3 regions of the Clostridium sp. 001 genome follow, and region 3 is predicted to be linked to each of the others. Evidence: riboswitches for the same ligand, from Rfam matches in the RefSeq annotation. Region 3 holds a riboswitch; each other region holds the start of a gene.

Region 1 (3,270 bases), 670 kb from region 3:
CATAGGTATCATTAATACTTTTAAAATTGTCTACATCTATGAACATTAGCCCTAACATATTGTTATTTCTACGGCAACTGTCAAGTATTTTCTCTGCAATTTCATAAAATAACACCCTGTTTCCCAACCCTGTTAATTTATCATAATAAGCCAAATTTCTAATAACTTTTTCTTTATCCTTTAGTTCTTTATTTAAAAGAAATAATTTATTGATATATAATTTTAATTGATTAACTCTCTCAAATTCATTGGTAACGTTAATAAACTCCAAAAATAGGAACCTCGATTTGCCTTCTTCTAACTTGCTTATCTTTAAATTAAATTTTCCATTATCATTAACTAGATCCTTATGCATGGTGGCTGAAAAAAACAGTCTATATTCATTATTCATTAAAGACTTTATAGATTCATTAAAATAATTTCTATTAAAACTTGGTAGTGCTTTATAAATACTTTTACCTATAATATATTTTGTTCCAATTCCAGTTATATGTTCCATATAACTGTTCCAAAATAAAATTTTAAATTGCTCATTTAAAATTACTACTCCTTCATTAACATTATCCAGAGCATCAAATAAAATTCTATTCATAAAGTTCATCCCTTACTTTATCAATTTTTTTCATCAATTCATTTAAGGATTTTAATGTTAAATCAATTATTACAGCACCCTCTATTTCCACATCATCTATGAGAAAAGTTATGTATAAAACCAAGGTATACATATAACTTTCATTTTTAATGTCTTTGCTAAAATCTATTACATTAAATACTTTTACTTCCGGTAAAGTATATGTTAAGTTGATATTTAAATAGTTCCCAACTTCACCTAAGATACAATTTAAAATTATATTTCCTATTTCTTTAACAGTATCAAAATCTATGTCTGTAAAATTCATATCATAATATTCACTATTTTCTTGTTCCTCGTTTAAGCAAAGATTTATAAAAGTTCTCATTTTTTTAGCCGGAAAGATTAAATTTGCTTTTCCTTTTAATTTTTTTTCAAAAGAAATAGAAGATACCATTAATGTTCCATCTATTTTATCAGGTAAATATCCATTTATTTTAAATTTTTCATCTTGAGAATTTAATATTTCTATATTAGGAACATCTAACAAAATCTTTTTATTTGTTATTTCCGAAAGAATACTTGCAGCCTTGCCAATACTAATATTAAATAATTCCCTTAATATATCATATCTTAAGGCATTACTATTCATTTTTATCATTCCTCATTTTATCACATATGAACTTTGCTTTTTCCTGATTAAACGGTTTATTTATAAAGTACATTATGTTATATGATTCCATATCTTCTCTTACGTTTTTTTGTACATCTGCAGAAATAACAATTATTTTACAACTAGCATCATATTCTTTTATTAATTTTATCAACTCTTTACCATTTACATTTGGCATCAACAAATCTACAAATACATAATCCGGTTTAATTTCTTTGTATTTGCTAAAGCCTTCTCTTCCATCACTTGCAAAAAAGAACTCAGCATTATCCAAAAAACTTTTTAATAAATTAGATATTATCTTTTGAGAAAAGTTAGAATCATCAACAATTAGAATCTTTAACATAATAACTTTTATTCCCCCCAGTAACCTTAAAATAAAAATAAAGCCAACAATTAATAAACATTATTAATTGTTGGCCGGGTGCACTACTAGCTTTAAAATTTCCAAGTGCCCAAATAGCGGAAATTTTTCATTGCTTCCAACTATTATTAAATTATATTCATTTTACTATCAAATATAAATAAAGTCAAATAACACTAATAACACCAATATCTTAATTAAGCTCTAATATATTCCTAAACTCCACTATATCTCTACTTAGTTTGTCCGATGACTACCTGCTCTAATACTCCCACGCACTCTGTGAAGGCGACTATCACCAAATCGAAGATTTGGGATATCTGCTTTTCTCCAAGTTGGAGTAAAGAGCAGCTACATCTCTGGATAACGATTTCCCCTAAAGGATAACGCATTCTAAGTGCTGAAGCACTAAGAATCCTGTTAATAAGCATCAGGTGGAGTCAAAACTCCACCTGATGCCAAGAACTCTGTTTATCATTACCTTTTATCATCTTTGTTATATTGCAGAGCAGCTTTGCCTTCGTCACCAGTACTTATTCGTATAACATTTTCTACATTATATACAAATATTTTTCCATCGCCCATTTCTCCAGTGTGGAGAACCTTTTTAGCAGTTTCAATAACTTTCTCTACAGGTACTTCACAAACTATTATCTCTACTTTAACTTTAGGCAATAAATTAATATCCATAGTTAACCCACGATAATATTCTTTATGACCTTTTTGCATTCCACACCCTAAAACATTCGTAACAGTCATACCTGAAATTCCTATATCTCCTAATGCTTGTTTCAGCTCTTCAAATCTTCCTCCAGAAGTAATAATATCAACCTTAGTAAGTTTGTCTCCCATTATTTTACCTCCTTTAAACATATATTTACTTTCATAATACAGCTTATGATGTTTTATGAAAATTAACTCTCTAATTCAATTCTTATTTTAAACTAGAGTTCCCTTTCTTACAATAAAATAGTCAATTGTTAAATATTCATTCCTCCATAAGCTTCTTCACCATGTTCTGTAACATCAAGTCCAATCTGTTCATCTTTATCAGTTACTCTTATTCCACTTACAGATTTAATTACTTTAATTATTATAAATGTAACTATTGCAGAATATACAACACTTGCCAGAACAGCTGTAAGTTGAATTAGAACCAATTTAGGATTCCCATGTATAAGTCCACTCGCACCGGCAGAGTTTATTGCTTTCCATGCAAATATTCCTGTAGCAATTCCTCCCCAGATTCCTCCTATACCATGACATCCAAAAGCATCAAGTGCATCATCATATCCAAACTTAGATTTTGCAAAAGTAACAGTAGTGTAACAAATAGCTCCTCCTATTAATCCAATAAGTATTGAAGCTAAAGGACTTACAAAACCTGCGCCTGGAGTTATAGCTACAAGACCTGCAACTATTCCACTGGCAACTCCAAGAGAAGTAACTTTCTTTCTATAGAAGAGTTCACAAACACTCCAACTTATTGCTGAAGCTGCTGCGGAAGTATTTGTAGTTATAAAAGCATTTACTGCTACATCATTTATAGCAAGTGCACTTCCAGCATTAAATCCATACCAACCAAACCAAAGTATTGCCGCTCCTAAACATGTCATCGGCAAGTTACTAGGTTTTCCTACATTTTTCCTTTTACCAAGCATG
Region 2 (3,270 bases), 460 kb from region 3:
AGTCTGATTTCATCTTCGATATAAGTTGGCCATAGTGTAAATAGCCATAAGCTCCTCCGTTATTTGTAACTGTCGTTTCCAAATAACCTCTTACAGTATTCACATTGGTAGTTACACCTGCATTTTTAGAATTGCTTTTAAATATTTGCGACTTAGGAATTAAAACTACAGCAAGTATGGCAATAATAGCAAGTACTATCATGAGTTCAATAAGTGTAAAGCCTTTCTTCTTTTCTAATGTCATTACATTTTCCACAGACATCCCATCCCTTCATTAATTAAAATAACTCAATAGCTCAGCTTTCCCATATATGGAATTTGGGCTTAATATAAAAAAATTGTGAAACAATTTTTTTAAAGAACAAAGTTCAAAGTTCAAATATCAAATAAGGATAATTTTCTTCCTAACGTCAGAAAATATTAAAATTATAGATTTCCTGAGATACGAGGGAAATCATCTTTATCTGTTCTTTGTTATTTGAACTTTGTTATTTTCAAAAGCTTTGTTTCGCAATATTTTTAAACTATGAAAGTTGATTTAAAATAACATACTATAAATTAATATATGTCTTACAACACCCTTTTGTTATAAATACCAATTTACAATATTTTGTCCACAAAATACTGTAATAATAGATGCCAGTACAATAAATGGTCCAAAAGGTATGTAGTCTTTTCTTGACTTCTTTCCTGACAGAATAAGTATTACTCCTGCAGTGGCTCCTATAATAAAGGATAAAAACAACATTAGGAAAGTAAGTTTAAGCCCAAGAAACAAGCCGCACACAGTACAAATTTCTGCATCTCCCCATCCCATGCCACCTTTTGTTATGAGAATGATAAGAGCTAAAAGTCCACCGCCTACTATACCTCCATATACATATGTCTTTATAGGCAGGCCATTATAATAATATATTACTAAAAATATAAATGTAGAAATCAGACCTACTACTGTGGTTTTAAAATAAATGTCAGTGGTATTCAAATCTATCATTCCTACCACAATTAAAATACTTATAAATACAATATATTTTACAATATCTATGCTAATTCCAAATTTAACATAAAGCATAGTGTACAACAAACCAGTTGTAAATTCTATAATAGGATATCTTGCAGATATCTTCTCTCCACAATTTCTACATTGTCCCTTTAAAATAACATAGCTTACTATAGGAATTAAGTCATACCATTTAATCCTGCTGCCACAATTTGTACAATGAGAAGGTGGATACACAATAGATTCCTCCATTGGTATTCTATATATGCATACATTTAAAAAACTTCCTATTATGGTTCCAAAAACAAAAACAATAATACTACAATAAATATACATATGCACTCCATTTTTAGGGTTAAATAAAGCCTTATGATTATAAAAAAGTTCTATAATCATAAGGCCGGTTGCATCATTAACTCAATACACACCAGATGCCCATATAAAGTGCGTATTTCATTGTTTCCCATTAATATATTAAATCATTTATTATGATTTTACCATAAACTTCACCAAAATATAAGTGTTTTTAAAACTTTGTACTTTATTTTTTGCTTTCTGAAAAGATGCTATTACCTGGCTTACTAAAGTTTGATGTTTTCATAAAATTTACAAGATCATTGGAACTAAGAGGTTTTCCAAAGAAAAAGCCCTGTACATTAATGCAATTAGCTTTTTCTAAACATTTAAGCTGCTGTTCTGTTTCCATACCTTCTGCCACTACCTCCAAATTTAAGTCATTTGCAAGATTGATAAGATGTCTTACAATAGTAAACTTTTTTTCAGATTTATCTATACCATTAATAAAAGATCTATCTATTTTTATTCCATCTATAGGCACACTGTATAGGTAATTTAAAAATGAATATTGAGTTCCAAAATCATCAACAAATATTTTTATTCCCATATCTTTTATATTTCTCAAGGCAGATGTAATTTTTTCAGTAGAATTAATAGCCGTCCTCTCAGTTATTTCAAAATTAATATATTCAGGCTTAACTTGCGTTATTTCCAATATATTTTTAATAAAAGTAATAAAAAAATCATCTTCAAATTGTCTTATAGACAAATTAACAGACATAATTAAATCGGAGTATCCAAGGCTATGAAGTCTTTTTGCCTCAAGACATGCCATATAAAAGACAATTCTGCCTACTTTCTTTATTTCGCCATTTCTCTCTATTCCATCAATAAAATATGAAGGTGTTAGTATCCCAAACTCTGGATGATTCCATCTGATAAGAGCTTCCACTCCATAAATCTCACCGCTGTTAACGTTTACCTGTGGTTGATAATATAATATGAACTCATGATTAATCAAAGCATCTTGTATATCAGTTCGAATTTTTTCTTCCATAGCATTATTTTCATACATATTAACATTAAAAAATTCATATGTGCTGCCGCGTTCTTTATTTGCACAATTTAAAGCTATACTTGCATATTTAAATACATTACCAAGCTTCCTATCATCATAGGGATATAAAGAAATTCCTAATTTTATTTCCAATTTTAATTTTTTATCTGCCAATAGAAACGAATCATCACTTATTTCCATTATTCTTTCTACAATCTCTACAGAACTGCGTCTAGATTTTATATTAGGTACTATAATAAGCAATATGTTCCCGCCAAACTTATAAATATATGATTTTTGATTAATAAGACGTTTTATCCTGTTCACAATATTATGCAATAAAACATTGCCGTATTTGTACCCTAATATATAATTGCATAAACCTAAATTAGACATATTAAGAAGGCATATTGAGAAGCTATCTTTTTCCTGTACATATTTATACATAAATTCATCAAAATTATAGATAGAATAATTTAAGTCATAATTATAAGGTAAGAAATCCTTTTTCATGGACAATATATCACCGCCCTTATATTTTGATAAATGCTCCAAAATATAATTAATTTCATATTTTAATAATTTATTATATCATACATTTAGATTTAATTCAAATTAATAGGATAATTGTATAAAATTAACTTGCCCAAGTAATACTTTGAATAAAATTAAAACCACCAATTAGCTATCATATAACTAACTGGTGGTTAAGCAAATCCTAACTCTTTTGAGTACTCTGATCTTACCTGAATATTCATCACCCTTTTTCAATTACCATTACAATGTATTAATACACTATAAAAATTTAATTTATTATTTTTTTCAAACACACTTCTAAAAAACTTCAATTAACTTTCTACCAAAAGACTTACCTTTAAAACTATACTGCTTTATTACATAACACTTTAATCTAAAC
Region 3 (3,270 bases):
ATTTTTATAGGTTCAACTACCAAATTTCCATCAGCTATCTGTCCCAGGGAATCTACACACTTATCAAGTCTTACTACAATTTTATTAGAAATTTTCATTGCTGCAAAAATGCTAGCTGCAATACTTATTAAAAATATAATACCCATAATCCATTTTGCTCTAGATCCTGCATTTCTAGTCTGTGCCCATGCATTACTTGTAATTTCATTTATCATATTACTAAGTTTAGTATACACATATTTATAATCATCCATATATACTTTTCCATCTTGTAGTCTATCCCTTGCTATTTGAATTTTTCCCGACTTAACTAAGTTTATTTGATCTTTAAAATAGTTATCTATTACCTGAATATTTGGTATAACTTCATTTTTTATAGTAATAGCTAAATTATCATCTACGTAATAATAATTTTTTATATTTTCTATATCCTTTTGAATATTTTCTTCACTTAAATTATAGGACTCTAAAAATCTGTTATCTCCATCGCTTGCAATATAACCTCTGACTCCTGACTCTTCATTTATCAGTTCACTGCTAATTTGGGACATAATATTGCCTATTGGAATAACATCTTTTGAAACCCTGTCTGTAGATTTTTCAATACGGTTAAAATTATAAAAGGCGCCTATTGTAGCAAAAAACATCATTATCAAAATAATACTAAATCCTGCGAAAATTTTAGTTTTAACTTTTACATCCTTTATCACAATACTCTCCCCCAATTAATCCTATTTTGCATCCTGCACATTTTCTTTTGTAATCATTTTGTAATCAATCCAGATGTATTTTCCATCTGTAATCTTATACTTAAAATTACTTTCATCAGGAGTTTTCCCCTTGGAAAGCATATATGATAAATCAAAAACAGCATCACCCTGTTTTGCAGCATCGTTTAAAACAGTCCCGAGAAGGGTGCCATCTTCAACAGCTTTAACTGCCGGTGCCGTAGCATCTACACCTACTACAGGTACATATTTTCCTCCATTAAAATATCCAGCTGCTTTTAGGGCATCAACAGCTCCAAGGGCCATGTCATCATTGTTTGCTATTACACAGTCAAAATTTGGGCCATATGACGAAATAAACGAGGTCATTTTTTCCTGAGCCTTTGTACGATCCCACATGGCAGTATCTTCTGCCACCTTTTGCACCTTAAAGCCTGAATCTTCAAGAGCTTTTATAGAATATTGTGTTCTCTCTTCAGCATCTTGATTTCCCGTTTCCCCTTTTAGCATAATATATCTAATAGTGCCATCTTGAGTAGGATGGTCTTTAAAATAATTTGTAAGCATCTGCCCCTGTATTGTTCCGGATTGCTCCGCTTTAGCACCTACATAGTAAACTTTATTCCATTTTTCCATGTCTTCTTTTTTAGGTTGACGATTTACAAATACTGCAGATATATTTGCTTTTTTACATTTTTCAATAATCTGTCCTGCAGCATTAACATCCACTGGATTTATATCAAGCACATTTACTTTTCTATTTATAAAGAGATTTATCTTGTCATTTTCAACTGTTTGAATATTATCTCCACTCCAAATATCAACTCTAGCTTTTCCATTAGATACCTTATAAATCTCATTCTTAAGTTCAGTTATCCATGTGTTATTAAATTCATAGGCAACAAAACCAATTACAGGTTCATTTTCATTTGAAGATAAAGAATTTGAACAGCCTGTCCCTAAAATAATAGCTAATAAACCAATAACAGCAATTGATTTCATACATTTCTTCACAATCAAAACCCCCTAAAAATATCTAAATTTTCCCCTTATATGCAACCTGCCAATAATCGATTAAAATTAATCGATTATTGGCAGGTTGCACCACTAACTCCAAACTCTCCAGGTGCCCAATTATAGAGAATTTTTCATTGTTTCCAACTTTTAAAAACATACTAAATTATTATCTAATTTTACTGCTAAAATTGAAAATAATCAATAAAATAGAGCCAAAAGTGCAAAATTTACACTTTTGGCTCTATTTTTATAGTGGCTCTTTTCTGTAAAATTGATTATGATACATATTGTAGTACATACTCTTCTTTTTAATTAAATCTCTATGACTTCCTTTCTCTACTATTTCTCCATTATCTATTACCATTATGACGTCTGAATTTTTAATAGTGCTTAATCTATGGGCAATAATAAAACTAGTTCTTCCCCTCATAAGTTTATTCATGGCATCCTCTATCTTAAGTTCTGTTAGTGTATCCACATTACTAGTAGCTTCGTCTAAAACAAGTATTGCTGGATTTGAAAGTATTGCCCTTGATATAGCTATAAGCTGCCTTTCACCTTGGCTTAAGTTATTTCCTCCTTCATGAATTAAAGTATTGTATTTTTGCGGGAGTCTTTCAATAAATGCTTCTGCATTAGCAAACTTAACTGCCTGCTTAATTTCAGTAAAATCTGCATCTAATTTACCATACCTAATATTTTCAAGTATTGTCCCTGCAAAAAGATACGTATCCTGAAGAACTATACCAAAACATTTTCTAAGACTATCTCTCTTATAATTTCTTATATCCTCTCCATCAATTAAAATTTTACCATCCGATACATCATAAAATCTGGTGACCAAATTCACAATAGTTGTTTTACCAGCTCCTGTAGGTCCAACAAGGGCGACTTTTGTACCAGGATTTATATCAAAACTTATGTTTTTTAGTATTTTAACATCTTTTCTATAGCAAAAGCTTACATTTTCAAAAGTAACCTGCCCTTTTACATGATCAAATACTTTTGCATGAGAAATATCTTCCAACTCCTCTTTTTCATCCAGCACTTCAAATACTCTTTCTGCACCTGCTGCTGCTGATTGAAGTGTATTAAATATACTAGCTATATCATTTAATGGTCTTGCAAATTGCCTTGAATAACTTAAAAAACTAGCTATAATTCCCACTGTTATAATATTTTTTAAAGCTAAAATCCCACCTACACCTGCTACAGCTGCAAAACCTATATTGTTTATTACATTCATAATTGGCATTAAAAATCCTGACCAAACTTGAGCTTTTAATCCTACTTCACATAGGGAATAATTTATTTTATTAAACTCCTCTACACTCTTTTCGCCATGATTAAAAGCTTTTACTACTTGAAACCCGGATATTGTTTCTTCTATATGTCCATTAAGTTTTCCAAGTTCTATTTGTTGGTTTTTAAACAGCGGATTTGTTTTTTTTGCTATACTTTTAGTTAATAAAAAGACCATAGGCACTGTAATTAAAGTCACAACAGTAAGAAACGGACTTAATAT

What was found. A riboswitch is a leader RNA that binds a small molecule or an ion and turns the genes downstream of it on or off. The one in region 3 is predicted to bind cyclic di-GMP.
Region 1: linked by a shared signal. The riboswitch ahead of B5S50_RS12960 (response regulator transcription factor) and the one ahead of B5S50_RS15975 (galactose ABC transporter substrate-binding protein) in region 3 are both predicted to bind cyclic di-GMP.
Region 2: linked by a shared signal. The riboswitch ahead of B5S50_RS13845 (A24 family peptidase) and the one ahead of B5S50_RS15975 (galactose ABC transporter substrate-binding protein) in region 3 are both predicted to bind cyclic di-GMP.

Annotation. Positions count from the first base shown of each region.
Region 1 covers NZ_CP020473.1:2,754,527-2,757,796, reverse strand. The annotation lists gene B5S50_RS12970 (sensor domain-containing diguanylate cyclase) at 1-592, opposite strand, end outside; gene B5S50_RS12965 (chemotaxis protein CheC) at 585-1,223, opposite strand; gene B5S50_RS12960 (response regulator transcription factor) at 1,216-1,590, opposite strand; cyclic di-GMP riboswitch class II at 1,654-1,737, opposite strand; gene B5S50_RS12955 (P-II family nitrogen regulator) at 2,086-2,460, opposite strand; gene B5S50_RS12950 (ammonium transporter) at 2,589-3,270, opposite strand, start outside.
Region 2 covers NZ_CP020473.1:2,964,774-2,968,043, reverse strand. The annotation lists gene B5S50_RS21845 (type II secretion system protein) at 1-256, opposite strand, end outside; gene B5S50_RS13845 (A24 family peptidase) at 587-1,336, opposite strand; cyclic di-GMP riboswitch class II at 1,390-1,473, opposite strand; gene B5S50_RS13840 (bifunctional diguanylate cyclase/phosphodiesterase) at 1,542-2,867, opposite strand.
Region 3 covers NZ_CP020473.1:3,425,796-3,429,065, reverse strand. The annotation lists gene B5S50_RS15980 (methyl-accepting chemotaxis protein) at 1-710, opposite strand, end outside; gene B5S50_RS15975 (galactose ABC transporter substrate-binding protein) at 732-1,742, opposite strand; cyclic di-GMP riboswitch class II at 1,813-1,896, opposite strand; gene B5S50_RS15970 (ABC transporter ATP-binding protein) at 1,993-3,270, opposite strand, start outside.